DNA from 3 places in the Rouxiella badensis genome. Region 3 is predicted to be linked to each of the others. Evidence: predicted binding sites of a transcription regulator. Region 3 holds the regulator's gene; each other region holds the start of a gene.

Region 1 (10,444 bases), 1.1 Mb from region 3:
AGACGCCGACCAGTTTCGCCAGACGCAGGTCGGCGAAGCCTTTACGCTTGAGCACGCGCAGCAAATCGTAGTTCAGTGCGCTAAAGCCGCCCTGAGCAACCTGAGATTCCAGTTTGATCAGCTCTTCAATCTGTACCAGGAACCAGCGGTCGATGTTAGTCAGGTTAAAGATGCCGTCTACGGACATACCGGCACGGAATGCATCGGCGATGAACCAGATACGGTCAGAACCGGCTTCTTTCAGTTCACGACGGATTTTGGTCAGTGCTTCAGGATCGTCGAGGCTCACTTTAGGGTCGAAGCCGCTTGCGCCCACTTCCAGACCGCGCAGCGCTTTCTGCATCGATTCCTGGAAGGTGCGACCGATAGCCATGACTTCACCCACAGATTTCATCTGGGTGGTCAGACGGTCGTTGGCACCGGCAAATTTCTCGAAGTTGAAGCGAGGAATTTTAGTCACAACGTAGTCGATTGAAGGCTCGAATGACGCTGGGGTCTTGCCGCCGGTGATGTCGTTCATCAACTCGTCAAGGGTGTAACCCACCGCCAGCTTGGCGGCTACTTTAGCAATCGGGAAGCCGGTTGCCTTAGAAGCCAGCGCAGAAGAGCGTGATACGCGTGGGTTCATCTCGATAACTATCAGACGGCCGTCTTTCGGGTTCACGGAGAACTGTACGTTTGAACCGCCAGTCTCGACGCCGATTTCACGCAGTACCGCCAGAGAGGCGTTACGCATGATTTGGTATTCTTTGTCGGTCAGTGTCTGCGCAGGGGCCACGGTGATGGAGTCACCGGTGTGGATACCCATCGCGTCGAAGTTCTCGATAGAACAAACGATAATGCAGTTGTCGTTCTTGTCGCGGACCACTTCCATCTCGTACTCTTTCCAACCGATCAGCGATTCATCAATCAGCAGCTCTTTGGTTGGGGAGAGGTCGAGACCACGAGTACAAATCTCTTCGAACTCTTCGTGATTGTAAGCGATACCGCCGCCGGTGCCGCCCATGGTAAAGGAAGGACGGATGATGCACGGGAAGCCAACGTCAGCAGCGATAACCAGCGCTTCTTCCATATTGTGTGCAATACCTGAACGTGCCGTGCCCAGACCGATTTTCTTCATCGCGATATCAAAGCGACGGCGGTCTTCTGCCTTGTCAATCGCGTCGGCGGTTGCACCAATCATGGTCACGCCGAACTCTTCCAGTACGCCCTGACGCTCAAGCTCCAGCGCACAGTTCAGTGCAGTCTGGCCGCCCATCGTTGGCAGTACCGCGTCTGGACGCTCTTTTTCGATAATCTTGCGAACAACTTCCCAGTGGATTGGCTCGATATAGGTGGCATCGGCCATGTCTGGGTCGGTCATAATGGTGGCTGGGTTAGAGTTCACCAGAATGACGCGGTAGCCCTCTTCGCGCAGGGCTTTACACGCCTGTGCACCAGAGTAGTCAAACTCGCAGGCCTGTCCGATTACGATCGGACCCGCGCCCAGAATCAGAATGCTTTTTATGTCTGTACGTTTTGGCATTATCTGCTCCTGTTAATTATTTGCCGCTGTTACGGTAGGCTTCGATCAGTTCGATAAAGTGATCGAACAGTGGGGCTGCATCGTGCGGGCCTGGGCTCGCTTCAGGGTGACCCTGGAAGCTGAACGCTGGCTTGTCGGTACGATGGATACCCTGCAATGAACCGTCGAACAGTGATTTGTGCGTCGTGCGCAGCGTGGCTGGCAGGCTGGCTTCATCTACGGCAAAACCGTGGTTCTGCGCGGTGATCATCACGGTGTTGTTATCAAGATTTTTAACCGGATGGTTGCCGCCGTGATGGCCGAATTTCATTTTAAGCGTCTTGGCACCGCTGGCTAATGCCAACAGCTGATGGCCCAGACAGATACCGAACACCGGAATGTCGGTGGTCAGGAAGGTCTTGATAGCCTCAATGGCGTAGTCGCATGGCTCAGGGTCACCCGGGCCGTTTGACAGGAAAATGCCGTCTGGATTGAGCTTCATCACGTCTGCAGCAGAGGTTTTCGCCGGAACCACCGTCAGGCGGCAACCGCGGTCAACCAGCATGCGCAGAATGTTGCGCTTCACGCCGTAGTCATAGGCCACAACGTGGAAAGGTAAATCCTCAGCTTTCTTCGCTTCAGGCAAATCGCCCTCCAGAGTCCAGCTACCTTGCTGCCAGCTGTAAGACTCCTGCGTGGTGACTTCTTTCGCTAAATCCATTCCTTTCAGGCCCGGGAAGCCTTTGGCTTTCTCGAGTGCCAACGCAGCATCTACGTTATCACCGGCAATGATGCAGCCGTTCTGCGCGCCCTTTTCACTCAGTAAACGTGTCAACTTACGCGTATCAATATCGGCGATAGCAACGATATTGTGGCGTTTGAGGTAGTCAGACAGGTTTTCTTCATTACGGTAGTTGCTGGCAATCAGAGGGAGATCGCGAATCACCAGGCCTTGGGCGTGTACTGCAGAGGATTCTTCATCAGCGGCGTTAGTGCCGACATTGCCGATATGGGGATAAGTAAGAGTAACGATCTGGCGGGAATAGGAAGGATCAGTGAGGATTTCTTGATAACCGGTCATCGACGTATTGAAGACCACTTCCCCTACTGCCGTTCCCTCTGCCCCGATGGCCCGACCGTGGAATTGGGTTCCGTCTTCCAGAACCAATAGCGCTGACTTTATCAAAGCATCCTCCAAGAATAATCAATCATTATATTTGCATATTAATTCAGATCGAATGACCTAATCAATGCAAAAATTGCACTCAGAGCGGTTATTTTTCTACCCTAAAAGCTAATTTTTGGCAAATTGCGCGCATTCTAATGATGGGCGTGGGGTTTGTCTACCCAAAGCGCCATTATTTTTGTGTTTTTCGCATCACTCAGCGAAATGAACGTCAAATAGCGATAAAAGGATAGGATAAGTAAGCATAGTAAACGTTTGCGAGCGGGGTTATCTGAAAAAATCGTTATTTTGTTTACTATAATCGAATGAAGAGAAATTGAGCGGCTACTTTATGTTCAAAACGGTAGAAAAAACCGGGTAAATGCCAACAAAAGGTAACTTGGAATTAAAAAGCAACTGAAGGCGCTATTTTTAAGACAAAAGAAAAGGGCAATAAAATAACTGCCCTTCCATCAAAAACTTATGATAAAAACAACCACATCACGATTGTTGGAGAACCTTATAAATCTTCGAGACCCAAGACATCTTTCATGTCAAAGAGACCATTTTTCTTGAGTGATACCCATTTAGCAGCACGAACTGCGCCATTGGCGAAAGTCATGCGGCTTGAGGCCTTGTGCGTTATCTCTACACGCTCGCCAATATCAGCAAACATCGCAGTATGTTCACCGACGATATCCCCGGCGCGAATGGTGGCGAAACCGATGCTCATCGGGTCACGCTCACCGGTATGGCCTTCGCGGGCATAGACGGCGCAGTCCTTCAGATCACGGCCTAGCGCACCCGCGATGGCTTCGCCCATAGCGAGCGCAGTACCTGAAGGTGCATCGACCTTGTGACGATGGTGTGCTTCAACGATTTCTATATCGGTGTAGTCACCCATCACTTTTGCCGCTTTCTCAAGCAGCTTTAGCACCACGTTGACGCCTACGCTAAAGTTCGCGGCGAAAACGACGGGAATTTCATCGGCAGCCTGTTTAATTGCCGCTTTACCTGCATCATCGAACCCCGTAGTGCCGATAACGATGCCTTTACCCTGTTTCAGACAGAAGCTCAGGTGCTCGAGAGTCCCTTCGGGGCGTGTGAAATCGATCAGGATGTCAAAATCACCGGCTACCGCTTCCAGACTGTCACTGACTTTAACGTTAATCGCGCCTACACCGGCGAGTTCGCCTGCGTCAGTACCCACAAGTGAAGAACCTTTACGCTCTAACGCCGCGCCCAGAACCACACCTTCAGCCTGCTGTACGGCCTGAATCAGCTGGCGACCCATGCGCCCACCGGAACCGGCAATCGCCATGCGGATATCAGCTTTGCTCATAATTTCTCTCTTTATTAATGTGTGCTTCGTAAAACAGAATCAGGTTAACCACCCCATTCCATCACGGCTAGTGAAATTGCCTCATAATTAGAAAATTATGATATAGGCACGCTAACATCAGTAAAACCTATTTCGCGTCGGGTCGAAAGCCTCGCCCTTCACTTTCGACATTGCTGAAAAAACCAGCAATAACAACCCTCAAGGCAATACAATTCACTTAAATGAATAATCATGCATACAGATGAATAACCTGCACAGGCATTATCTCTTTTTTTGCACGTTTCCCGGATGCAGATCAATTTATTAAGCCTGATATAAATAATTCATATTTCGTTATTGGATTTTATTGAACCCTTATGATAATAAATAGCCAGCTAATTTTAAGTCGAAACATTATTGCAGAGGCAGGAAGATAAATAAGCCAATCTTTAATATCGGTAAACCATTGAATTAGCAATTAAATATTATTAAGCGAACCAGCCTGTTGCGCAATGAAAGTCAGTGATAAAACGAGACGGATTGCAATACGGCTGTTACATGCTCGTTAATCCCCCCTCGTGTATAGCTAGGGAAAATTAGGATGCCAACACAGTATTGGCACCTGGAGTTTTTATGAAATTTAAAATGAATAGGGTTTCACAAACAGTCGTTGCTGGCCTACTTTTAGGCGGCGCATCTTTCGCTGCACAAGCAGAAATAACGCTGATTAAACAGGATCCTCAGCCTTACGATCTGCTTAGCCGTCTCGACTTTAAAGTCGGTGGCAGCATCCGTCCTCAGTTCCAAAATACCATGGGCGGCTCAGATAAAGGTTCCTACAAAAATAACGGCTATGACGGCGGCACACGTTTCCGCTTCACCGCTGACTACTTCCTGTTTGACGACGTTCACTGGATCAGTTACTACGAACTCGGCGTGAACATTCCGTCGGTCTTCGGCTGGGACGACCACTATGCTGAAGGCGCGCACCATACGACTCGCCGTCAGCTGTATACCGGTTTCAAGAGCAAGACTTACGGTACTTTGACCTACGGTCAGCAAAACAGCATCTACTATGATGTTGTCGGCGCGAAAACCGACGTTTGGGATGACGACATGTTGGCCCAGGCACCGGGTAACGGTATCAACGGTGACTACGACGGTTCATATCGTTCACGTAAGCAGCTGAAATATAAATATGCAGCAGGTCCGGTCGATCTCTATGCCGCTTACCTGTTCTCCGACGACGACCTGCTTGAATCCAACAACCTGGCCTACAAACGTAAAGGCGGCGGTTCTGTTGGTGCAAACTGGCACATCACCGACAACCTGGCATGGGGTAGCGCATACAACTACACCAGCGCAGAAGTTAAAAACCGGGGTGCGGCAGGCGGCTCTAAAGACTACGACCAGAGCATTCTGGGTACCGCTCTGTCATGGACACCGGGCAACTGGACCTTGTCTGCAGGCGGCGGCTGGTATCACAACTTCCTGACCACCAAAGTGAACAACGATCAGGACTACTTCGCAGGCAACGCGTGGGGCGTCGAATACTATGCCGGTTACAACATCCCGGTTAAGCAATTCGCCATCAAGAGCGTGCAGCCTTACTTCATGGGTGACCATCTGAAGTATGTGAGCGGACGTGATTACCAGCGTACCGACAACGGCGTGGGTGTGGCTGTGAAACTTGATTACGGCTTCCAGGTCGACTTCGAGCACATGATCACCAACTCTACCGACAAGATCGGCGATCTCAACCTGGTGCGTCTGTACTACAACTTCTAATAACTCCCCTTTATCTCAAGACACAGATAAAGAGATCGAGAAGTTCGAGCCTGCTGAAAACTTCAGCAGGCTTTTTTTATGCCCTGCGTCAGTCTACGCACAGCTTTCTCTTTCCACTGGCCGCAATGCACGGCTAAACTCATCAAACAAATACCTTTTAGCCTCTGCTGGAGAAACGTTCATGTCAGCATTTTTGCGCTCTGAGATAGTCACCGTAACGGACTATCGCGCCGAATTGGGCGAAACCCCGGTGTGGTGCCAGCGTACCCAGTCTCTGCTGTGGGTCGATATTCTTAATCAACGCCTGCTGCGCTATTGGCCTGAAACGGCTTCCTTCGAAACACGCGCACTTCAGTCACTGACCAGCGCCGCACTGCTCACCGACCAGCAGGACCTCTTCCTCTTGGTCGCGCAGGACGGCCTGGCGCTTTACGACTACCTGAGTGAAAAGCGTTCCCTGCTGTGTGGCTATGCGGGCGCGGAAGGCACTCGCCCCAATGAAGCGGCGGTCGCCCCCGACGGTTCTCTGTGGTTTGGCACCATGGACATTAAAGAAGAAGACAAAATCGGCGGATGGTATCGCTATGAAACGGGCGATGCAGCCCCGGTGCTGATGATGGACAACGTAGGCACCCCCAATACGCTGGCCTGGCATGAGGGAAAAGTGTGGTTTGCCGACAGCGTGCGGAAGCGATTTTATTCGGGCAACGCGCGGCGTATTAATCCGCTGAAACTGTCGTGCTACTCACCCGGCGATAAAACGCCGGACGGCTCCGCGCTGAGTGAAGACGGGCTGCTGCTGACCGCCTGCTGGGGCAACCATTGCTTGCTGCGTCAGAAGATCAATCAGGGAGAGTTGCTGACGCTTGATGCCCTGCCGCTGCCTGTCACGCAGCCAAGCTGCTGCACGTTTGGCGGTGCCGGGATGAATCAGCTGTTTATTACGTCGGCGCGCACCGGTCTGGAAAATCCTGGGGAAATCGAAGGGGCACTGTTGCAGGTGACAACGTCGGCACGAGGGGCGGGACAAAACCTGTTCAGGCTCTAATATAACCGTTTTACTATGCTGAACTTCCCCCACTTTTCAGTGGGGGAAGATTTTAAATACTTAACCTACCGCTTTGATATCGATACGCAGTTCTTTAGGAACTTCGAAAACGATGTTCTCTTCGCGTCCGTCCATGTTGACCACGCCCAGACAGCCGAGAGTTTTCAGGCGATCGATCACCTGCTGTACCAGAATATCCGGGGCAGAAGCGCCCGCCGTCACACCCACGCTAAGCGCGCCCTTCACCCACTCTTCCTGGATATCATCGGCAGAGTCGATCAGGTAAGAAGGTTTACCTACGCGCTGTGCCAGTTCGGCCAGGCGGTTGGAGTTAGACGAGTTTTTAGACCCGACAACCAGCACCACGTCAGCCTCGTCCGACAGGTTGCGAACGGCTTCCTGACGGTTAGTGGTGGCGTAGCAGATGTCGTCTTTACGCGGCCCCACTATTTTCGGGAAGCGCTCACGCAGCGCGTCGATAACCTCGGAAGTGTCATCAACGGACAGCGTGGTCTGGGTCATAAAGCACAGATTTTCAGGGTCTTTGACGTCCAGCTTGAACACATCGGCCGGAGACTCGACCAGGTACATGCCGCCTTTAGGGTTATTGTACTGCCCCATGGTGCCTTCGACCTCAGGGTGACCGGCGTGACCAATCAGGATAGCCTCCGTGCCCTTACGGCTGGCGCGCGCGACTTCCATATGGACTTTGGTCACCAGCGGACAGGTCGCATCAAACACGGTCAGGTCACGAGATTTTGCCTCGGCCCTAACCGCCTGCGAGACGCCGTGCGCGGAGAAGATCAGAATAGAACCGTCTGGAACTTCGCTAATCTGTTCGATAAACACCGCGCCACGCTGGCGCAGGCTGTCGACCACGTAACGGTTATGCACCACTTCATGGCGCACATAAATTGGCGCACCATAAAGCTCAAGGGCACGTTCTACGATGGTAATGGCACGGTCAACTCCGGCACAAAAACCACGCGGGTTAGCCAGCAGAACTTGCATGAGACGCCTCCATTTCAGGGTCTATTTCTAATACTTCAATATCAAAATCAATATGCTGTCCGGCAAGCGGATGGTTGAAATCGACGGTCACCGAACCTTCTGTTACTTCACGCACCACGCCCGGCATTTCGCTGCCGTCGCGGGTGGTGAAGAGCATAATGGTACCGACATCGGGCACGCCAGTCTCGATAAAATCGCGCAGGGGAAAGAACTGAACCAGATCGGGGCTTTTGGTGCCGAACGCCGACTCCGGAGAGAGTGTGAAGGCTTTCTTGTCACCTACACGCAGACCCAGCAGCTCGTTTTCCAGCGCGTCAGACAGGCTGCCGTCGCCCAGTCGGAACAAAGCGGGTTTGCCGTGACTGAGCGTTGATTCCGCCGTGGAGCCATCTTCCAGCTTCAGCGTGAAGTGAACCAACACCGCGCTGTCGTGTATCACCTGCTCGGTCATTATCTTATCCCTTACTTTTTGCCGTTTTGTCTGAAGAGGACAGGAAGCCTTCCAGAACAACTAACACTGCGCCGACGCAGATAAAGCTGTCGGCCAGGTTGAATATTGGGTAGTGCCAGTCTTTAACGTAAAAATCGATAAAGTCGATGACAAAACCGTGAACCATGCGATCGAACAGGTTGCCCAGCGCGCCGCCAATAATCATCGCGAAAGCAATGTTATTCAGCTTCTGCTTGCCGCTGCTGCGGTACATCAGTACCAGCAGTGCCACCACGATAACCAGTGCGATGGCCGCAAAGAACCAGCGCTGCCAGCCGCCTTTGTCCGCCAGGAAGCTGAAGGCCGCCCCTGGATTATGCGCATAGGTCAGATTAAAAAACGGGATCAGCGGCAGCGATTCGCCGAGTTGGAAATGATTCATCACCCACACTTTGCTGCCGAGATCCAGCACCAGCACAACAACCGCCAGCCAAAGCCAGCGGAGTCCGGTAGAACAGATTGGTTTACCCATTATGCAAATTCACGCTCTTCACCGTCACCGGCGATGTTGGTTGCACAACGGCCACACACTTCGGGATGTGCAGGATTGTGACCGACGTCGGTGGTGAAATGCCAGCAGCGCGGGCACTTCTCGCCTTCTGCTTTTTCCAGACCGATTTTTAGGCCCTTCAGCAGTTCGCTCGGAATGGCGTTTTCGTCGGCGTCGGCCAGTGCAGCAACTTTGGCACCGGAGGTCAGCAGCACGAAGCGCAGTTCGTTGCCCAGGCTGTTAAGTTTAGCGGCCAAGGCGTCATCGGCGTACAGCGTAACGGAAGCTTCGAGCGAACCGCCCAAACGCTTGTCGGCACGCGCCTGCTCAAGCACCTTGTTGACTTCGCCACGCACCTTCAGCAGCTCGGACCAGAACTCGTCGTTCATGGCTTCGTTCTCTGCCAGTCCGAACAGACCGTCATACCACTCTTCGGTGAACACGAATTTCTCACGAGCCCCCGGCAGAACGGACCAGATTTCGTCAGCAGTGAAGGACATGATCGGTGCCATCCAGCGAACCAGCGCTTCGGCGATGTAGTACAACGCGGTCTGACAGCTGCGGCGTGCCACGCTGTCGCTCTTCGCGGTGTACTGACGGTCCTTGATGATATCCAGATAGAAGGAACCCATCTCGACGGAACAGAACTGCATCAGACGCTGAACTACGCCGTGGAAATCATAGCGGTCGTAAGCGGCAACGATCTCTTCCTGTGCGGCTTTCGCGCGGCCAACGGCCCAACGATCCAGCACCACCATATCTTCTGGTTTCACGCTGTGCAGCGCCGGATCGAAACCGTTGAGGTTCGCCAGCAGGAAGCGCGCGGTATTACGGATGCGACGATAAGAGTCGGCAGCACGTTTGAGGATCTCGTCCGACACGGCGATTTCGCCGGTATAGTCGGTCGAGGCCACCCACAGACGCAGGATGTCGGCACCCAGTTTGTTCATCACGTCCTGAGGGCTCACGGTGTTGCCGATAGATTTCGACATCTTGCGGCCGTTGCCATCCACGGTAAAGCCGTGGGTCAGAACCTGTTTGTACGGCGCACGGCCTTTCATCGCGGTAGAAATCATCAGTGATGACATGAACCAGCCGCGGTGCTGGTCGGAACCTTCCAGATACATGTCCGGCTCGTGACCGTGGAACTCTGGACGCGCGTCAACTACGGAGAAGCTGGTTGAACCGGAGTCGAACCATACGTCCAGCGTGTCTGGCACTTTCACGTAGTGGGCAGCGTCTGCACCCAGAATGTCTTCAGGGTTGAGATCCCACCAGGCCTGAATGCCGTCGTTCTCAACGCGTTTGGCCACTTCTTCCATCAGCTCAAGCGTGCGCGGATGCAGCTCTTCGGTGTCTTTGTGCACGAACAGAGACATTGGCACGCCCCAGGTACGCTGACGGGAGATACACCAGTCAGGACGGTTCGCGACCATGTTTTCGATACGCGCCTGGCCCCAGTCCGGGATCCACTGCACGCCTTTGATCTCTTTCAGAGACTGCGCGCGCAGACCCTGCTGATCCATGCTCACGAACCACTGCGGCGTGGCGCGGAAGATGATTGGCGTTTTGTGACGCCAGCAGCACGGATAGCTGTGGGTGAATTTCTCGAAATGCACCAGCGCGT
Region 2 (10,444 bases), 1.4 Mb from region 3:
TGCCAAAGGTCAGCGGACGCTTCTTCAGCAGGCGGTTGCTGAAGTTCTTCATCAGCCACAGCCAGGCGAAACGCAGCAGCAACAGGGCGAAGTAGATGACGGCAACGTCGGCGAACAGGTGCCAGGTGACGATGCTCGGGTCATGCGTTGCCTGGTCCAGCGAGCTCTCGAGAATGCCCGGCAGCTGCAGGCCCAACATGATAAACACCATGCCGTTAAACACAAATTCGAGCATCGCCCAGACGCTGTTTGCGCGCAGGCGCATCGCCAGCGGTGCATTGCGAATAATGCCCGACTGACTGATGGTCATACCGGCGGCCACGGCGGCCAGAATGCCTGAAACGCCAATGTGTTCGGCAATCAGATAGGAGGCAAACGGCAGCAGGAGCAGCAGAACGATTTGCGTCGCCGGGTCGTCGCCGCTCCAGCGGCTCATGATGCGCAGCGACTTACTGTACAGCCAGGTCACGGCGACGCCGGCCAACAGACCGCCGATGGCCACTTTGAGGAACTCGACCGTCGCACCCGGCACGGTGAAGACCATAGTCCCCATCGCCACCGCGATGGCGAACTTCAACGATACCAGGCCCGACGCGTCATTCATCAGCGCCTCGCCTTCGAGGATACCCATGATCGATTTCGGAATACGCCCCTTACCGACGATACCCGACAGGGCCACGGCGTCCGTCGGTGACAGTACGGCGGCCAGCGCGAAGGCGGCGACCAGGGGAATATTCGGCACCATCATGTAAATCAGATACCCCACCCCAACTACGGTGACCAGCACCAATGCGAGCGCCAGCCCAAGGATCTCTCGCCCTTTGTGCAGGAATTCGCGCATCGGCGTCTTCCAGCCATCGGCGAACAGCAACGGCGGAATGAACAGCACGAGGAACAAGTCAGGATCGAAATCGACGTGTAAACCAAAGTTGGGCCACGCGAGCAATGCCCCCACGGCGATTTGCATAAGAGGAAGTGGAACCTGGAACGGCAACATCCTGGTAACGACACCGGAGAGCGACACCACCAGAATCAAAATAAGGATGGTAAAAAATATTTCCATGCTTTCCTTAGACTCTTGTTATTAGGTTAATGCTTAAAGCTGGACGCAGGCCGGGCCTGCACGACAATTTGATAGTAAAACATTTTAACAATGGATAAAAATTGCAGACGTCTGAAAGTGAAGTGTAAATGTTGTTAACAAACTTTGTTGGTTTATGAATGCGGGGGAAGAAGAAACAAGCGACTTTCCCCCGCGACAGGCGCGGGGGAAGCGTGAGAGAGGACGTTAAAGCGCCCAGCCGCCGGCGTAGAACACCACCAGCGCAACGGCGATAACTACCGTGCCAAGGTTCAGCTTGCGCCACTCGCCTGAGCAAATACGGCCCACGACCAGCGAGCTAAAGCCCAGCATAATGCCGGTCACGATGTTACAGGTCAGCACGATAAATACCGCACACAGCAGCCCCGACATGGCGTCAACAAAGTCGGTGAAGTCCAGCTTGGTCACGTTGCTGAGCATCAGCAGGCCAACGTACATCAGCGCAGGCGCGGTCGCATAGGACGGCACCAGATAGGACAAAGGAGAAAGGAACAGCATCAGCAGGAACAGCACCCCGACCACCGTGGCGGTTAGACCGGTTTTGCCGCCCGCTGCCGTACCTGCCGCAGACTCAATGTACACCGCAGCGGGTGCCGCACCGACCAGACCGGCGAAAATGCTGCTCACCGAGTCCGCCGTCAGTGCCCTGCCAGCGTTGATAATCTGGCCGTCTTTATCCAACAGGTTAGCCTGCCCCGCTACTGCGCGAATGGTGCCCGTGGCGTCGAACACCGCGGTCATCACCAGCGCCAGCACGCTCGGTAACACGGCGGCTTTCAGCGCGTCTTTAATATCAAGATTAAAGAACAACGAATGACCGCTCGCGTCAGACAGTGAAGGCATCGCAAACAGGCCGTGATATTTCACCGCCGGATCGAAAATCAGGCCAATCACGGAAATGGCGATAATCACCAGCAAAATGCCACCCGGCACACGCAGTTTCTCCAGACCAAAAATCACCGCCAGCCCGAGCAGCGTCATCACCACCGGGAATGAGGTAAAAGCGCCGAGCGCCACAGGCAGGCCGTCGAGCGGATTCTTGATAACCAGCCCCACGCCGTTAGCCGCCACCAGCAGTAGGAACAGGCCGATGCCTATCCCCGTACCGTGCGCAACACCGGTCGGCAGATTGCGCAAAATCCAGGAGCGAATGCCGGTCACCGAGATAACGGTAAACAGCACGCCCATCAGGAATACCGCCCCGAGCGCCACCGGCACGGGGATGTGCTGGCCAATAACCAGGCTAAACGCGGTAAACGCCGTCAGGGAGATAGCACAACCAATCGCCAGCGGCAGGTTTGCCCACAGCCCCATCAGCAGAGAGCCAAATCCGGCCACCAGGCAGGTTGCAACGAACACCGCCGCCGCAGAAAAACCGGCTTTGCCGAGCATCGAGGGCACGACTATCACGGAATAGACCATGGCTAAAAAGGTGGTGAGACCGGCGATCACTTCCTGGCGAACGTTACTGCCACGCGCAGAAATAGAAAAGAAAGCATCAAGCGATCCTTTAGGCGTCACGCTGCCGCCCGCTTGAGACTGTGGTTGAGACATGGTGGATCCTCTGAGTGTGCTACTGAAATGCCTGCGTGGTCATTATGAAATCGTTTCGTGTCGTTCGCTTCCCTACCCGGCTAAAGGATGTGCGCCGACGTTCAACGATGATAAACACCGTTGAATTATCGGCAAAAAGCCAGGGCAAACGTTTAACTCACATCGCGTACGGCGGTTCTAAAAGTCGTAGGTACGGCTAAGCAAACGATTATCCAGCTATTAATACTCTGGTTTCAACTCCGTTTAGCGATGTTTTTGTCATTTTTGTACATTTTAAAGACATTTAATCTAAAAAAAGCGAGTCGATCAATTTTTACTCAGGATCCTATTTGATAAGGCCCACCCTGTTTTAACGCCTGTTGATAGGCCGGTCTTGCCTGAATCTTAGCCAGCCACTGTTTCAGGTGCGGGGTTTTATCGGTGGGAAAACGCGAGGCCAGCGCCTCGATTGGAAAGCTCATCTGAATATCTGCGGCGCTGAAGGTTTCACCGGCAAACCAGGCATTTTTAGTCAAGTGATCTTCAATGTAGGCGGCATGCGTCGCCAGCTGTTTGTCGATGTAATTCTGCTGCACGCCTTTACCTATCGCCCCGGCTATCGGGCGGATCAACCACGGCATGGGCGGTTTGCCAAGACGCCCGAAGATAAGTTTCATTACCAGCAGCGGCATCAGCGATCCTTCGGCATAGTGCATCCAGTAACGATACTGCAAACGCGACGAAGGATCCGCTGGCTTGAGAAGACCCTGAAGATCGTAGGTTTCCTGTAAATATTCGAGGATAGCACCCGATTCAGCGATGATAAGATCGCCATCCTGCAACACTGGCGACTTGCCCAGCGGATGGATCTTCTTAAGCGATGCCGGGGCCAGCATCGTTTTTTCGTCACGCTGATAGCGTTCGATGGTGTACGGCAGTTGCAGTTCTTCAAGCATCCACAAAATGCGTTGGGAACGCGAGTTATTGAGGTGGTGAAGGATTATCATGCATACACTCCAGAGTAGTCATACTAATTGATTGTTAACTATAGACTACTGAAGAGACGCTAACCTGCGGTAATAAAAGATTACATCAACGATTGACAAGTTTCGGACAATGCCTCATGTTTGAATTTAAATTCATTAAATGTGAATTTAAATTCAAATTATAAACACGCGTTTTATTCGCAATCTAAAAGGGATTAACACCATGTCCGACGTTTTAGCCGCAGTAGAACAACAATTTTACGCTTACAATCAGCACGACCTGGAAAAATTCGTTTCCTGTTTTAGCGAAACCTTTATTGCGTATCGTATGCCTGCCACCGCGCCTTCCATGCAGGGCAAGCAGCAGCTGCGCGAGTTTTACGCCCAAAACCGATTTAACAACCCCGCACTGAAAGCCGAACTCATATCGCGTAGCGTATTGGGCAACAAGGTCTTTGATCTGGAAAGGATCCACGGTCTGAACGAACAACCTATCGAAAGCATGGCGGTATTCGAGGTGAAAGACGGTCTCATTGAGACCGCCTGGTTTTACTTCGCTTAACGAGGTGACAGGTCGGGCCAAAGTGGCCTGACCGCGTCCATGAGCGCGGGTGTCCCCGTCGCCACCGACAGGTGACGAATCCCTTCCCCACCGAAATTTACCACCGTTTCCAGCCCGGCTTCCTGACACAGCACCGCGCCACCAGCGATGTCCCACAGCGTGGTGCGGCGTTGCAGGTGGCCGTCGAGAATACCTTTCGCCGCAAACACCATACCCACGGTGGTACAGCGATAGCAGTGTACCGACCAGTCTGCCTCACGCAGACCCCGATAAAATGCCGACGCCTCACCAAGCTGATCGTCTGCGCTATCGCCCAGAGAAACGACCTGAACGTCAGAGAAACGGTTATCGCGCGTAAAAGGTTTGCCGTTAAGGAAGATGCCCTTGCCGGTCTCTGCGGCAAAAAGTTCGTTAAGCACCGGCAGCGCGACTATCCCAATCACCGGACGATGCCGCTCGACCAGTCCTAATGAAACGCCCCAAAGCGGCGAACCGCGTAAAAAGTTAGACGTGCCGTCGATCGGGTCAATCACCCAGCACGCGCCTTCGCTCAGCTGGCCGCCCATCTCTTCACCAATAATCGGGTCGTTGGGGAAATGCTGTTGCAGCTGCTGGCGGATAAAGTTTTCAACCGCGACATCGGCTTCTGAAACAAAGTCCTGGGTGCGTTTGCTGCTGACATCAATCTCGCTGCGTCGCGCAAAGAAGCTCAGCGCCAGTTCGGCGGCCTGTGCAGCAATTTGGCTGGCGATGCGCAGCCTGTCGGAAATCTCGTTTTTCATTGTTAGCGTCCTTTGTCCTTTAACCAACGGCGCAGTTGACTGACGTTATCAGTCTGAATTGCGCCAAATCCAGCGTCAACCAACGTGCCCCAGACCTGCGTCGGATGCTGATGGGCGTGGCTATCACAGTAGTCCAGCGAGTGAGAGACATCCAGCGTGTTCACCCATAGGCGAATGCCCAACCGTTGCAGCTCCTCTCGCGCCTCGATGACGTCGTGCAAATCGCTAAAATAAAGCGCCATCATCTGCGCGCCAAAGTCTTCTATCTTGCGCAAATCTTCGGCAAACTTTCCGGGTCTGGCGTGCACAATCGGCATGTAGGGAATACGTCGCCGGGCGTCAGTCATGTCCAGCGGGAAGGACTGTGCATTGAGCTCAATCTTGCTTTTAAGCAGCACGCCGTCGGCCATGTTCATGTTGAGCACCAGGTCTATCACGCGCTGGCGATCGCGGGCAAATTTGATATCAATATTCACCACGATCCGGCCACGTGCCTCCTCGAGAAAAGCTTCCAGAGAAGGCACACGATCTTCAGTCACCACCATGCCGGGGCGTCCGTCGCTGCCCTTGAGTCGCGCACGGCGCACTTCAGAGAAGGGCATACGCTGAATTTCGCCCTGATGGTCAGAGGTTCGGTCCAGCCTGGCGTCGTGCACGACCACCAGCTGAGAGTCCGCAGTACTCTGGGTATCAATTTCGATGATGTCAGCGCCTGCGGCAATCGCGTCTTCGAGCGCAGACAGCGAGTTTTCCGGTGCGCGGGTCCATACGCCCCGGTGGGCCACAATCAGCACTGACGGGTTTTGCAGTGAAATCAGTTTTCGGGTATCGACGTACATGTCCTCTCCGGTAAAGGTTTAACTCACACGGAAAGTAACATTGCACGGGTTTATGACTGTTTGACCCAAAAGCCGTGAACAAAATATGACAACCCCTTGCTTAATAACCCTTAAAAGCTCTATATCTTGTAGGAGATTTTTTCGTCAATCATACTCGGAGAATGTCATGCCTGATGCCGCTCATTTGCTGCCTTTTATGTTAATCGCCCTCGGAATGGTGCTCACCCCCGGGCCGAACATGATTTACCTGATTTCACGCTCTCTCTGTCAAGGCCCAAGGGCCGGACTTATCTCACTCGGCGGCGTCGTGGTCGGCTTCCTGTTTTATATGGTTTTCTCCGCACTCGGTATCACTGCCCTGTTAATGGCCGTGCCGTTTGCCTATGACACCCTGCGATTCTGCGGCGCACTTTATCTGCTGTATATGGCGTGGCAGGCTATCCGCCCCGGCGGTCGTTCGCCGTTTCAGGTGCGTGAACTCGCCAAAGACAGCCCGCGTAAACTCTTCACCATGGGGCTTTTTACTAACCTGCTTAACCCCAAAGCCGCCGTGCTGTATCTCTCTCTTTTACCGCAGTTTATCGTGCCTGCGCAGGGTCACGTTCTGATGCAGTCGATGGTGCTGGGCAGCACGCAGATTGCCGTGAGTTTCTGCGTCAATGCGCTGATTGCACTCTCGGCCGGTTATATCGCGGCATTCCTGGCAGGGCGTCCGTTTTGGACCCTGGTGCAACGCTGGCTGATGGCGACCGTACTCAGCGGCCTTGCGGTGCGCATGCTGATTGAAGGGCGTAAATAATCGTCGAGATGTTCAGTTAAGGCACACCGCTATATACTGGGAAATACAACGTATAACGAGGTTTTCCCTGTGCACACTTTTCTAAAATTTTCGCTATCCAGGTCGAATACTTTCAACATCCTGATGCTCGGCGCGGTGCTGAGCATGTCATCTTTTGGCGCGATCGCCTCACGACAAATCACCGACCAGCTTGGCCGTCAGATAACGATTCCCGATCAGGTCGACAGAGTTGTCGTACTTCAGCATCAGACGCTTAATCTTCTCGTGCAGCTCGACGCCAGCAGCAAGATTGTTGGCGTGCTGGCAAACTGGAAACAACAGTTGGGCGACAGCTATGTGCGCCTCGCACCGCAGCTGCTAACAACCCCTGCGCTGGGCGATTTGACGCACGTCGATGTGGAGAGTCTGGTTGCGCTGCATCCGCAGGTCGTCTTCGTCACAAACTATGCGCCAAAGGAGATGATTGACCAGATTAGCAACGCAGGCATCGCGGTAGTGGCTATTTCGCTGCGCGACGACAGGCCTGGAGAAGCGGGCAAAATGAATCCGCAGATTAACAACGAGGAGCAGGCCTACAACGACGGGCTAAAAACCGGTATCAGGCTGATTGGTGAGGTGGTGAATCGCCAGAAGCAGGCTGACGCGCTTATCGATTACACCTTTGCCCAGCGAACTCTGGTGAGCAGCCGCCTGAAGGACGTTGCACCCGACCAACGCGTCCGCGTTTATATGGCAAACCCTGACCTCACGACCTATGGCTCCGGCAAATACACTGGCCTGATGATGAATCACGCGGGCGCACTTAACGTGGCTGAATCCACGGTGAAAGGCTTTAAACAGGTGAGTATGGAGCAGGTCATCGCCTGGAACCCGCAGGTGATTTTTGTACAGGACCGCTATCCGCAGGTGGTGGGTGATATCGAACGCGACCCTAACTGGCAGGTCATTGACGCCGTAAAGCATCACCGCGTTTATCTGATGCCGGAATATGCCAAGGCCTGGGGTTATCCAATGCCCGAAGCGCTGGCCATCGGTGAGCTGTGGATGGCGAAAAAACTCTATCCGCAAAAATTCAGCGATATCGATATGCAGAAACAGGCCAATGCCTACTATCAGCGTTTCTATCGCACTGACTATGTCGCGCCTAAACCCGCGCCAGCCGAGCCTAAAGCCTGATGACCCGGCAGCTCAACGTTCTGGCTGCGGGCAGCCTGAGAGCCGTTTGGCCGCCTTTAATGGCACATTTTACCCGACAGAGCGGGATAGGGGTCTCGACGCAGTTTGGCCCCGCCGGGCTGCTGCGCCAGCGCATTGAAGCGGGAGAACAGCCTGATCTGTTCGCCTCAGCCAACGTATCACATCCGCAGCGCCTGCTGGCGCTCGGCCGTGCTCAGCGCGTTGAGACCTTTACCGGCAACAGGCTTTGTCTGACGGTGCATGAAAATCGGGTAACCGAACACCCCTCATGGTTAGCGTTGCTGAATGACCCCGGGCTGCGGCTCGGCACCTCGACGCCGCTTGCCGACCCTTCGGGTGACTACACCTGGCAGCTGTTTGAAAAGATAGAGAGGCGTCACCCCGGCATGGGCGAAAGGCTGCGTCAGTCGGCTTTGCCACTGGTCGGCGGCGCCGAGAGCCAGCCCGTACCAGCGGGCGAGCTGGCCGCGGCGTGGCTTATCCGCACCGGACAGTGCGAGCTTTTCATCGGCTATGTGAGTTACGCGCGTCGGCTCGCAGAGTGTGACGGTCTGCGGGTGATTGAAATACCTGAGGATTATAATATTCGAGCGGATTATGCCTTTGCGCAATGCCACGCACGAGCAGAACCGCTGTCAGATTTTTTGCTCTCGACAGCGGCGCAGGGGTACTTAACGCGGGAAGGATTTACCGAGAGGGATTAGTCCCTCTCTTTCAGCGCACGCTGACGGTCATAGTACTCGTCTTCTGCGGCAGTAATTTCATCGAGCAGAGAGTCCACGTCAGCCTTGTGCGTGTCTTCGGCAAATTGGCCGGTCAGCACGCTTTCCGGGGTCAATTTACCCTCTTCATACAGCGCCCAGATCTCTTTCGCATAGCGCGTTTCCAGCAGCGCTGGCGCGAATTGCCCGTAGAAATCGGTCATGTTGTTCACGTCACGCTCGAACATAGATTCGGCATGGTTATTGGCTGAGGCATCAACGGCCTGCGGCAAGTCAATGATAACCGGCCCCTGTGCGTCAAGCAGCACGTTGAACTCCGAGAGGTCACCATGCACGATACCAGCGCAAAGCATGCGGACGATGTTGCGGATCATGATGTCATGCCCCTCAATCGCCTCCTGCTCGGTAAATATAACGTCGCTCAAACGCGGTGCTACCAGCCCTTCACCGTCGGTAATAAGCTCCATCAGCAGCACACCGTCGAGGCAGATATAAGGTTGCGGGACCCGCACGCCGGCGTTTGCCAAACGAAACAGCGCGTCAACTTCGGCCGTCTGCCAAGTTTCTTCCTGCTGCTTGCGCCCAAACTTGGAGCCTTTTTGCATCGCACGTGCGCTGCGGCTGTTACGAACCTTGCGCCCTTCCTGATACTGAACGGCCTGCTTAAAGCTACGCTGCGTTGCTTCCTTATAAACCTTGGCGCAACGAATTTCCTCACCGCATAAAACGGTGTACACGTCGGCTTCTTTGCCACTTTTCAGTCGACGGACCACGTCATCGATTAGGCCGTCATCCACCAGAGGTTGGATTCTATTTGGGATTTTCATGCAGCCTTGTACCTTATTTATGCGCGCGAGGGAATCACCCCGCACAAAATTCCTTTAACCGTGCTCTGTCGCCATCCTGTTAGGTGGCCTATGCCTCAGTTTATCTTAGTCATACCTCACTGCATACTTTCCAGACAGAGATCTTTGAGGGTAGCGCGGAACCCTACGCTAGTTTATCCATTTATCTCAGCGCAAAGGACGCAGGATCAAGAATGAAAAGTGAGATGCCTGTGGCAAAAAATGGGATGGGTCTTTTAAAAATAGTTAGCGGAGGTATTATTAATAGCGATGAATTGCTTCCTTTTTTAAACGAAATTAAAACGAAAACTAATGACAAATTAAGATTCAAAGGACTGTTTAAAAAAGCCCCTAAGCCGTTTAGCTTCCGTTTATGTTACCCAGAATTTAGTATAAGAATGGTTTAAGAAGCAGGTGGTACTGTGCAGCCACTGTAACCTGCTGAGATTCTATTTATGCCAAGCATTCTAATTACAGGCGCCTCCGGCTTCGTGGGTGGTGCCGTTGTCGAACATTTTTTACGTCAGTATCCAAAAAACGAAATCAACCTGCTGTTATTAGTCCGCGCTGAAACAACGGCTGCCGGTTTATTGAGAATAAGAACCAATTTAGAAAAATTTGGTTTAAATTCGCAGCAGCTTGCTTCTATTAATGAAGAAAATATTTTAATCGGTGACCTGTCCGAGCCTGAAGCATTTACTCAGGACCCACGTATCGATAATGTCACGCACGTTATTAACTGTGCTGCAATTGCCTCCTTCGGAAATAACCCGGCGCTGTGGCGCGTTAACGTCGACGGCTCTTTAGCTTTTGCTCAGCGGATGGCAAAAGTAAAAAGCCTACAGCGCTTTGTTCACGTTGGCACCGCCATGGCGTCAATGCCGGACAAAGACAGCGTTTTCTATGAAGATATGCCCGATAATGCGCACAATGAGGACCTGGTGCAGTACACCGCCTCCAAACGCGCTATCGAAAATCTGATCCGCGAACACTGCCCGGACCTGCCTTTTGTGGTGGCACGTCCCTCCATTATCGTCGGTCATACTCAGTACGGATGCCGTCCATCGAGCAGCATTT
Region 3 (10,444 bases):
GAATGAGTTAATGACCTGGTTTGAGAAACACTTCAGTATGAGCAAAACATTACTAAGAATAGGCGAGTGCGGGAGAAATGCAGTGTAAAGTTCGACGGGCACGCAACTGTCTGGACGACATTTGCTCGTTTCGAGGGTGAAAACGCTTGTTATATGACGATATCGATAGATCAAGGGGCTGAATCCATTCAATCTAAGAAACTGTGCCAGTTTTTGTTGCCGATAGTATAGAGGGTAAGAGGGAGGGAAACCAAACAAAAAATAGCAGGGTGCGCAATAACAACAAACGTTTGCTTAACGTTGAGGATTACGCATGACGTTTTCAGTAGGTAAAGCAGATTGGGTGAAATGTCAGGATTTAATCAGGGAAATAAGGGTAAGCGTTGGATTTTATCGAAAGAGGCAGGGAGGTGTTCAGGAATTTGCATTGGTGCGTCCGAGTGGACTCGAACCACCGACCCCCACCATGTCAAGGTGGTGCTCTAACCAACTGAGCTACGGACGCACATCTTAATGCAATTTTTACGGCTAAACCGGTTAAGGTTTTGAGATTTGGTGCGTCCGAGTGGACTCGAACCACCGACCCCCACCATGTCAAGGTGGTGCTCTAACCAACTGAGCTACGGACGCATCGTTTATCTCTGTCTGCCAGTGCGGCAGCGGGGACGAATATTAACGACCTACCGGATGGCTGGCAAGGGAAAAAATGCATTTTAATGACATATTGCGTGCGATTGGTGCGCTAACGCTCATTACGTTGATTTTTTAAACATTAATTACGGTGCGCTGGCGATAAACAGCGCACCGTAAGAGGGTAAAAACTATCGCCCTGCGCGTTGCAGAATAGAAAATGAAGACTGTTTTTGGATCCAGCGCATGCGCAGCGACATCATGGTGGCGGCAAAAGTGAGTCCGATGATGAATCCGCACCAAAATCCGCTCGGACCCATGGCCGGAACCAGATAATTGGTCAGCGCCAGCAGGTAACCTATAGGCAGACCCAGGATCCAGTAGGCAGTAAAGGTGATGAAGAAAATTGAGCGCGTATCTTTATAGCCACGCAATACGCCGCTGCTAATCACCTGAACGGCATCTGAAATCTGGAAGATGGCCGCAAACAACATCAGATGCGACGCCAGGCTGACGACTGCCGGATTGTCGTTGTACAGGTGTGCAATGTGGGAGCGGAAGATAACCACCATCGTTGCAATAATGCAGGCCATAACAATGCCCGTCGCGATGCTGGTCAGCGCCGAGACCTTGGCCGCCGATGGATTTGATTCACCGAGACGTGACCCAACGCGAATGGTCGCTGCCACGCCGAGCGACAACGGAACCACGAACATCAGAGACCCGACATTTAACGCAATTTGATGACTTGCGACGGCAACTATTCCGAGAGGGGAGACCAGAAGCGCCACCACTGCAAACAGCGTAACCTCGAAGAACAGCGCCAGCGCAATCGGCAGTCCGAGCAGCGACAGACGCTTCAGTACGGCCCAGTCAGGTTTGGCGAACGGGCGCGTTGCAACGATATCTTTCAGGAAGTAGGAGCGCTTAGTGTAGATGCGCATCATGATGAACATGACCCAGTACACCGTGCCGGTTGCCACGCCGCAGCCCACGCCGCCCAGCGCCGGGGCGCCAAACTTGCCATAGATGAAGATATAGTTGACCGGAATATTTACCAGTAGGCCGATAAACCCGAACACCATGCCCGGTTTGGTCTTTGACAGCCCTTCACACTGGTCGCGCAACACCTGGAAAAACAGGTAACCGGGCGCGCCCCACATAATGGCACGCAGATACCCGATGGCCTTTTCTTTCAGCAGGGGATCGATGTTTTGCATCATGCCAATCATCAGGTCGCAGTTATAAATCACCACCATCACCAGGATCGACACACCCGCGGCCAGCCAGAAGCCTTGCTGCACCTGATCGCCGATTTTTTCACGACGACCAGCCCCGTTCAGATGCGCGACGGTGGGTGTTAAAGATAATAAAAGGCCGTGGCCAAACAGTATGGCGGGGAGCCATATTGATGTGCCGACGGCAACCGCAGCCATATCGGTTGCGCTGACCGAACCTGCCATGATGGTGTCAACGACACCCATTGCGGTTTGTGCAACTTGAGCGAGGATAACGGGGATCGCGAGAGCCAATAAACTACGCGCTTCTGTGAGGTACTTCTGCACGCATACACCTTTTTTATAATGATGAGTAAAACCAAAAAGTCACCCGAGGGTGACGATAATATAGTGAGGAATTGCCGAAAGATTGTACCTTGTCAGGTTTTTTAATCAAATCGCATGCTTAAGTTTCAACAGATGCCACTCTGCTGAGATTTTATCCCTCGAGTATGGGTGAGATGTGCTTTTATTCCCGATTTTAATTGGGCTTTCGTGACGCGCCATGGCAAAAAAAGTAATATAAGTGGTAATAAACGTTGAATTAACGAGGCGCGCCTAATGTTTACCGGAATTGTGCAAGGCAAAGGCACTGTAGTGTCTATCGATGAAAAACCTAACTTCAGAACCCACGTGGTCAGACTGCCCGAGGCGATGCTGCCAAATCTGGCGCTTGGCGCATCGGTGGCTCACAACGGATGCTGTCTGACGGTGACCAAGGTTGAAGGGGATTTAGTGAGCTTTGACCTGATCAAGGAAACGCTGCGTCTGACCAACCTCGGCGAGCTTAAAGAAGGCGATGAGGTCAATCTGGAGCGTGCGGCCAGCTTTAATGACGAAATTGGCGGCCACTTGATGTCTGGCCATATTGTCTGCACTGCCGAAGTCCAGAAAATCCTCACCTCTGAAAACAATCGCCAGATCTGGTTCCGTATGCCGCATGCAGAATATATGAAATACATTCTGCACAAAGGCTACATCGGTATTGACGGCATCAGTCTGACCGTCGGTGAAGTCACGCCAACCCGTTTTTGCGTACATCTGATCCCCGAAACGCTCGAGCGCACCACGCTGGGTGCCAAACGCCTGGGTGACAAAATTAATATCGAAATCGACCCGCAGACTCAGGCCATCGTCGACACCGTCGAACGTGTGCTGGCAAGTCGCGAAGCTGCACAGGCCGCTGCGGCCGCCCTGGCTGAAATCGAACACCAGGAACACGACAAAGAATAATTGCCCTCTTTAAGATGCAAAAAGTAAAAAAGCCGGAAGCAATCACTTGCCGCCGGCTTTTTTATTATGTGAAGCATATCAACGTGGAACGCGAATGCCGCCTTCAACGCCGTTAGGGCTGAGAACAACCTGCCACAGCTGAATGTCGCGAGCGCGGAATGCCCCAGCGCAAGCGTTCAGATAATAGCTGAACATACGATAGAAACGCGTTGAATAGTTCTCTGCAAAACTTGGCCATTCGTGAACGAAACGCTCAAACCAGGCCATCAACGTTCTATCATAATCTGCGCCAATGTTGTGCCAGTCTTCCATCACAAACAGGCCTTCAGTGGTCTGTGCAATGTGTTTAACGGAAGGCAGGCAGCCGTTCGGGAAGATATATTTATCGATCCAGGGATCGACATTCAGATCGGTTTTATTCGATCCGATGGTGTGCAGCAAGAAAAGACCGTCAGGTTTGATGTTGCGTTTTACCACGTCGAAATAGGTCTGGTAATTTTTAGGCCCGACGTGTTCAAACATGCCGACGGAAACAATGCGATCGAACTGATCGTTGAGATCGCGGTAATCCTGCAGCAGGATGGTGACATCAAGACCTTCGCAGCGTTGCTGGGCCATTTTTTGCTGTTCAGAAGAAATAGTCACGCCGAAAACACTGACGCCGTAATTTCGGGCTGCATATTCCGCCAAACCTCCCCAACCACAGCCAATATCAAGCAGTCGTTGCCCCGGCTGAAGCTGCAGTTTCTCACAGATCATTTTCAGTTTGGCTTCTTGTGCCTGTTCAAGCGTGGTCGCATCTTTCCAGTAGGCACAGGAGTATTGCATATAAGGGTCAAGCATTTTACTGAACAGATCGTTACCCAGGTCGTAATGCTCTTTACCTACGATCCAGGCGCGTTTTCTGGACTGCAGGTTGGTCAGCCTTGCTGCTGCGATACGCAGTGTATCTTTAAGATGATGTGGGAGTTTGTTCTCGAGCCCTGCGGCAACGACGCGATGGAAGAACATGTCTAATCTTTCACATTCCCACCAGCCGTCCATATAACTTTCGCCGAGACCCAGTGAACCTTCCTGAAGTACGCGCTTAAAAAAATCGGGATTTTTTACCGTAATGTCAAAAGGGCGTGTTCCATTAACCTCAATGCCAGCCATTGATAACATTTCGCTCGCGATTCGGTACCACTGATTATCTTGAATACTCAGGTCTTCTACACACGATGAACTCATAGCTTCTCCATCACTTTCTCTTCTGACTTATTAACCTGCTTAAAAAGCAACGGCTATTGGCAGGTCTTATGAGAACAGACGGATATTCCGCCTTGTCTGATATATGACTATGAACAGAGGGAAAATACGAAGGACACCAGGCGTAATACGCCGCGGTGAATCATCCTTGCACTAATAAATGTGACGCGATTCGCGCGCACAAAAGTTACTTGTGATAAAAGTTTTGTAAAAGTGTTATTTTCTTATGTTGAATTGAGTATAAGCTCGCCTGCGCGCATTCTCAACTGTAAATCGCAACAGGCGAACATATTCTTCAAGTTATTGTAACATAACGGTATTATATTAACTAGTTAGCATGCTTTGCTTCTGGATGTCCAGACTTCTGCTTATTCGCTGAACGCGTCAAAATAAAGTATCCCATTCCCACCAGCACCACCGTCGTAAGCATAACGGTCACCGTCGAGAATAATGGCTGGGATATAAATGCCGACACCATCATGCTACTTAAAAAGCAAAGTCCTAACTGTAATGTATTCTGCAACGCGGCAGCCTTTCCTGTATTAGCAGGAAATGGCATTAATGCATTTGCTACGACAATGGGATAACAGGCACCGTTTACCAGCGCCATTAAACAGAACGGCACTAACAAACTTACCAGCGTAGCCTGAGTTAACGTCGCAACCAGATAAAGCGATATAACGCTAATAGCATAGCCTAATAAAAGCCAGGGCAGCAGACGAACCCCATCAATTTTATTGATAATCATCCTACAGCCGTAACCCCCTAATAAAAATGCAATAGTTTGAGGGACATAGCTCAAACCAATCGCAGAAGGTCCGTAGCCCATTTCACTTAGAATAAAGGGGGAACCGGTCAGCCAGGCAAAAAAGCCGGCCGAACTGGCGCTGTAAATCAGTACGTTACCGCTATAAACCGGCGAGCTGAGCATCTCGGTGACACCGCTTTTTGCCTGCGCTTTTTCGGCAACAGACTTTTTCGTTTCTTTCAGCGTCAGCGTGAAGAACAGCAGCAGGGCGCTTATCACCAGCAGCAGGGCAAAGATGACTCGCCAGTTGAAATGATTCAGTACCCATGCGCCGACTAATGGGGCGAGGGCAGGAGAAAGTGCTACCAACGGCATGATGCTGGCAAAGGTGCGTTTCGCTACGTCAGACGCATAGCGGTCAACCACCAGCGCCTGCCAGCTTACCGCCGCGGCACAAACCCCAATAGCCTGAACAAAGCGCAGCGCCAGGAGCAGCTCGGTGTTTTGCACCCAGATCATGCCCAGACAGCCTACGGCGAACAGCGACAGTCCGGTTAATAAAATAGGTTTACGGCCAAAGCGGTCGGAAAGGGGACCCCAGAACAGCTGCGCCACGGCGAAGCCAGCCAGGAAGATACTCAGGCTAGCGCTTATTCCGCTGGCCGAGGTATCCAGACTCTCCTGCATGCTGCCAAAGGCCGGGAGATACATGTCGGTCGCCAGAAATCCGAGCATGCTCAGCCCGGCCAGATAGAGTAAAAAGCCAAATGAGGGTTTCATGATGTTCTCTTATAATTCAAAAAAGCAGTTAAATATTTCGTAGGGTGAAGCCAGTGGCGCAGTGTATCCGCTTGGCTTGCGGATTGTGAAACGTTAATATTTGCACCATGTGATTAAAATATTTGAAAGCAGAGAGTTGCAATGATCATCCCGACAAAAGGCGGTGCCTATGTGGTCTGAATATTCACTCGAAGTCGTCGACGCTGTCGCGCGAAACGGCAGCTTCACTGCCGCAGCGCTTGAGCTCAATCGCGTTCCGTCAGCGATTAGCTATCAGATTCGACAGCTCGAAGAATGGCTGGCGGTCCCCCTGTTTGAACGCCGACATCGCGACGTAGAATTGACGCCCGCAGGTCGCCTTTTCGTTGATGAAGCCCGAGTGCTTATCAAAAAAATGCTATCCACGCGTCGCCAGTGTCAGCAGGTCGCCAACGGCTGGAGCGGGCAGCTACGTGTGGCGGTCGACCGAATAGTAAAACCCGATCGCATACGGCAGCTGGTGGTCGATTTTTATCGCGCTTTCCCCGACACCGAGTTATTGATTCAAGGAGAGGTGTTCAACGGCGTTTGGGACGCGCTGGCCGATGATCGTGCAGACGTCGCCATCGGTGCCACCAGCGCGGTGCCGGTCGGCGGGCGTTTCAGCTTTAGGGACATGGGGACTTTACCCTGGCACTGTGTGGTCAGCGCCACGCATCCGCTGGCAGCACAAAATAGGGCGTTGGACGATGATGCGCTGAGGCCTTATCCGGCGCTGTGTATAGAGGATACCTCCAGAAATTTGCCCAAACGCGACACCTGGACGCTGGACAACCAGCGTCGTCTGGTCGTGCCGGACTGGACCTGCGCCATTGATTGCCTTTGTGAAGGGCTCTGCGTTGGCATGCTGCCAGTACATAGGGTTGCGCCGTGGATTGCGCAACAAAGGTTGGCAGTGCTTAATCTTGCCAACGTGTTTCCGGAAAGCCCGTGTTGTCTGACGTGGGACCAGCGAAATCATTCCCCGGCGCTAGACTGGTTGTTGGAGTATCTCGGGGACAGTGAAACGCTGAATCAAGAATGGCTGAGATAGCCTCACGCCCGCGAAGGCGGGCGTGAGAGGAGCGCAGAAAAGCGAGAATTAACGACGATAGTCGCGGAAAGGACCGTCGGCCACGGAGCGGCGTTCAACCAGCTTGGGTTTCACCTCGATGGTCTGCTGCACTTCGCGCTTGCTAATAATGCGGTCGAGCAACATGGTAAAGGCCATCTCGCCCAGGCGCTCTTTCGGCTGGTGTACCGTGGTGAGTGCTGGAGAGAAGTAGCGCGCGTTGCGCACGTTGTCATAACCAATGACCGAAATATCCTGAGGAACGCGCAGGCCCATTTCGTCGGCTGCGCAAATCGCGCCCATCGCCATCACGTCACCGCCGCAGAACACTGCCGTCGGTCGCTGCTTCTGGTTGAGGATCTTTTGCATTGCCTGATAGCCTGATTCAGGTTCGAAATCACCCTGAACCACCCATTCATCACGCACGGCAATATTGGCTTCATTCATCGCTTTCAGGAAACCGCGATAGCGACCGCCGCCGGTGTTGCGGTTCAGCTGACCGGGAATGGCGCCAATGTCGCGATGCCCGCGTTCAACCAGGTAACGACCCGCCAGATATCCGCCCTCGAAGGCGTTATCAATAATCGAGTCGGTAAAGTCGTTCTGCGCTTCGCCCCAGTCCATCACCACCATCGGGATTGAACGGTACTCCTCGAGCATGGCAAGCAGCTCGGCCGGATACTCGGCGCACATCACCAGCAGGCCGTCGACGCGCTTTTGCGCAAGCATTGCCAGATAGGCTTTCTGCTTTTCCAGATTATTGTGCGAGTTACACAGGATAAGCGTGTAGCCCTTCGCGAAGCAGCTGTTCTCAACGGCTTCAATGACTTCGGCGAAGTAGGGCGCCTCACTCGAGGTGGCCAGCAGGCCGATGGACTTGGTGTTATTCACCTTCAGGCTACGCGCGACGGCGCTCGGGGAATAGTGCAAATCTTTAATGGCTGCGCGAACCGCAGCTTTAGTTTCTTCGGCGACGAAACGGGTTTTATTGATGACGTGCGACACCGTTGTAGTCGAAACACCAGCGCGCTTAGCGACATCTTTAATCGTGGCCATGTAAAAATCACTCCTGAACTAACCCTTTTCAGCACGTTAGTTTTTTGTTAATCGTTTGCCTGCGTGCATTCAACTGCATAAATCATTTTAAGCAGTTAATTCGTTGGGTGGTTTCAGGAATCCTGAAAGATGCGTCGGACAACGCCGACCGGGCACACAGCGTGGTAACCGCTAATTTTCTCTTATATCTCAAGAAAGGGAAAGCCAAATTTGCGCTTTCGCGATAAGTTGCGCAAATCGGTGCACGATCGGTAGACGTTTTTACGCAAAGCGCGCAAAATATTTAGGCTTATAAAATATAGGGTTTTTAATCTTCTATCCGGCAAGGAGTCTATGTGGATACCAATCTGAAATACTCATTGATAACCGTGGTGTGCGCACTGGTGACGATCGTGGCATTCAGCTTTACCGCCGTCATGCACTGATCTTTTGCCGTCAGGCAGAAACGAAAAAGGGCGATTTCTTATCAAAGAAATCGCCCTTTTCTATTTTACCGCCCGCTCGAGAGGGGGTAGGCTTAAACCATTCGTTAAATGCTATTCACAGGTGTTAAGCGAGAAATCATTATTTAACGAATCGTTTTCGGCGTCATGACCCGGCGAGCACCAACGTAGTGGTCTTGCCAGTAGTTATCTGCCAGATAACTAATTTTGATGTCTTCTCCAGAGCGCGGTGACTGAATAAACTTACCGTTGCCGAGATAAACACCTACGTGGTCCGCCGCGCCGCGTTTAGTAATTCTAAAGAACACTAAATCACCAGACTCAAGCTCACCGCGTGGAACCGGGGCCGCATCGCGCAAATGGTACATCTCATTGGCGGTGCGAGGCATTTTAATACGCATTAAATCTTTGTACGCGTAATAAACCAGGCCACTACAGTCGAAACCAGTATTCGGGGAGGTTCCACCCCAGCGATAAGGTTTGCCGACCTGGTGCATCAGCTTGTTCATCGCGGTTTCTTTAGCATGCAAATACTTTTTCTTGTGCGCTGCACTCAGCGTTAACGGGGTGCAGGTATCTTCTTTTGTTTTATGCTTTCGGTGTCGTCCGTAGGCTTTTTTGCCTTCTTTCGCACAGACCACGTTAGTGGTAGCAGCCAGAGAACGGCTAATCGAGTTTATCTCTTTCTTCGAGTTCTCTGCCTTGTGTCTTGCGAGCCTGGAAGCGGTTGGCTTCTCGGCCTTGTGCCTGACGAGTTTAGTGCTGGTAGGATGCTTGTGCTCGACTTTCGCCTTCCCGTGCACTTTCTCTTTCGTCCTGCTGTGTTCTTTGGCTTTCGATTGTTCTTTCACCGGAACAGTCTTGGTCTTTCTATTGCTTCTCGCGACGACCTTTCGCTTTCGTCGCTCATCAGGCTTTGCCTGGCTTACGTGCGTTTCGGCCTGTTTGGCGGAGACGCGATGACTTGGCGAAGCATTCGCCAAATTCAAAAAGAGCTGGGTAAACAGCAGCACAAAAAGCGTAAACATTAAACGCATGGCGTCGCTACCAATATTAGGCCGAAGTTAAACATCAAAAGATGTCCCAGTATTCCCGAAAAGCGGGAGACAAAACAGCACGAATTGCTTCGATTCTAATTCATATTGTGAGTAAAAGTTAATAACTTTTTTTCTGGGCAAAATATGAGCTATAGCGCCGAAAAAATAACCAGGATTCAGAGGGTTAAACTCACGTTACCTAAAAGATCCCTTTGGGATCGTTTGGGTTAAAGTCACAGAATAAAAATGTTATTCTATATGAATCTTTATTTTTGCACTGTTTTGACAATCAGGGATACTATCACCGACATTACAGGGATGCATCAATTAAAGGCCTTTTTGTGCGCTAAAGACCTCACAAAAAATGGCGTTTTTATCCGAGGGCTGCTCTCGTTACAATGGCAGACAGTTGATCAGGTTTTTTCCGATTTAAGTAATGACCGTGACAGCCAATTAATGGCTTGAGGAAGCAAGAAAATGACCACTACTATTGAAAAAATTCAACAGCAGATTTCCGAGAACCCGATTCTTCTTTATATGAAAGGCTCTCCAAAGCTGCCAAGCTGCGGTTTCTCTGCTCAGGCCGTTCAGGCGCTGTCTGCCTGCGGCGAGCGTTTCGCTTACGTCGATATCCTGCAAAACCCGGATATCCGTGCAGAAATGCCAAAATTCGCCAACTGGCCGACCTTCCCACAGCTGTGGGTTGACGGTGAGCTGGTCGGCGGCTGCGATATCGTTATCGAAATGTATCAGCGTGGCGAACTGCAGCAGCTGATCAAAGAAACGGCTGAGAAATATAAATCTCAGGAAGAGCAGCCAGAATAATCGGCTTCGACTCTTGAAATAAAAAGAGCGGCTATCGTAGCCGCTCTTTTTTTATGTCTTACTATTTATCTTAACGA

What was found. Region 3 encodes PurR, which represses purine synthesis genes. Its sites were predicted from a motif close to CANGCAAACGTTTGCNTG; they were not measured.
Region 1: a site for PurR is predicted at 2,935-2,952, ahead of carA (glutamine-hydrolyzing carbamoyl-phosphate synthase small subunit). Genes of this name have one in related genera too.
Region 2: a site for PurR is predicted at 2,798-2,815, ahead of O1V65_RS16900 (NCS2 family permease). Genes of this name have one in related genera too.

What each region holds. Positions count from the first base shown of each region.
Region 1 is NZ_CP114062.1:3,458,705-3,469,148, forward strand. Features, by position in the region: gene carB (carbamoyl-phosphate synthase large subunit) at 1-1,525, opposite strand, end outside; gene carA (glutamine-hydrolyzing carbamoyl-phosphate synthase small subunit) at 1,542-2,690, opposite strand; gene dapB (4-hydroxy-tetrahydrodipicolinate reductase) at 3,190-4,011, opposite strand; gene O1V65_RS15945 (porin) at 4,624-5,778, shown strand; gene O1V65_RS15950 (SMP-30/gluconolactonase/LRE family protein) at 5,960-6,826, shown strand; gene ispH (4-hydroxy-3-methylbut-2-enyl diphosphate reductase) at 6,887-7,837, opposite strand; gene fkpB (FKBP-type peptidyl-prolyl cis-trans isomerase) at 7,818-8,288, opposite strand; gene lspA (signal peptidase II) at 8,293-8,799, opposite strand; gene ileS (isoleucine--tRNA ligase) at 8,799-10,444, opposite strand, start outside.
Region 2 is NZ_CP114062.1:3,669,600-3,680,043, forward strand. Features, by position in the region: gene O1V65_RS16895 (Na+/H+ antiporter) at 1-1,063, opposite strand, end outside; gene O1V65_RS16900 (NCS2 family permease) at 1,289-2,656, opposite strand; gene O1V65_RS16905 (glutathione S-transferase family protein) at 2,974-3,642, opposite strand; gene O1V65_RS16910 (nuclear transport factor 2 family protein) at 3,845-4,183, shown strand; gene O1V65_RS16915 (inositol monophosphatase family protein) at 4,180-4,965, opposite strand; gene O1V65_RS16920 (glycerophosphodiester phosphodiesterase family protein) at 4,968-5,804, opposite strand; gene O1V65_RS16925 (LysE family translocator) at 5,971-6,603, shown strand; gene O1V65_RS16930 (ABC transporter substrate-binding protein) at 6,727-7,779, shown strand; gene O1V65_RS16935 (substrate-binding domain-containing protein) at 7,779-8,504, shown strand; gene O1V65_RS16940 (PA4780 family RIO1-like protein kinase) at 8,501-9,349, opposite strand; gene O1V65_RS16945 (hypothetical protein) at 9,562-9,774, shown strand; gene O1V65_RS16950 (SDR family oxidoreductase) at 9,823-10,444, shown strand, end outside.
Region 3 is NZ_CP114062.1:2,312,495-2,322,938, reverse strand. Features, by position in the region: tRNA gene O1V65_RS10720 (tRNA-Val) at 429-505, opposite strand; tRNA gene O1V65_RS10715 (tRNA-Val) at 554-630, opposite strand; gene O1V65_RS10710 (MATE family efflux transporter) at 822-2,195, opposite strand; gene O1V65_RS10705 (riboflavin synthase) at 2,469-3,140, shown strand; gene cfa (cyclopropane fatty acyl phospholipid synthase) at 3,219-4,370, opposite strand; gene punC (purine nucleoside transporter PunC) at 4,717-5,916, opposite strand; gene punR (DNA-binding transcriptional activator PunR) at 6,086-6,988, shown strand; gene purR (HTH-type transcriptional repressor PurR) at 7,037-8,062, opposite strand; gene cydH (cytochrome bd-I oxidase subunit CydH) at 8,398-8,487, shown strand; gene O1V65_RS10675 (C40 family peptidase) at 8,631-9,542, opposite strand; gene O1V65_RS10670 (Grx4 family monothiol glutaredoxin) at 10,020-10,367, shown strand.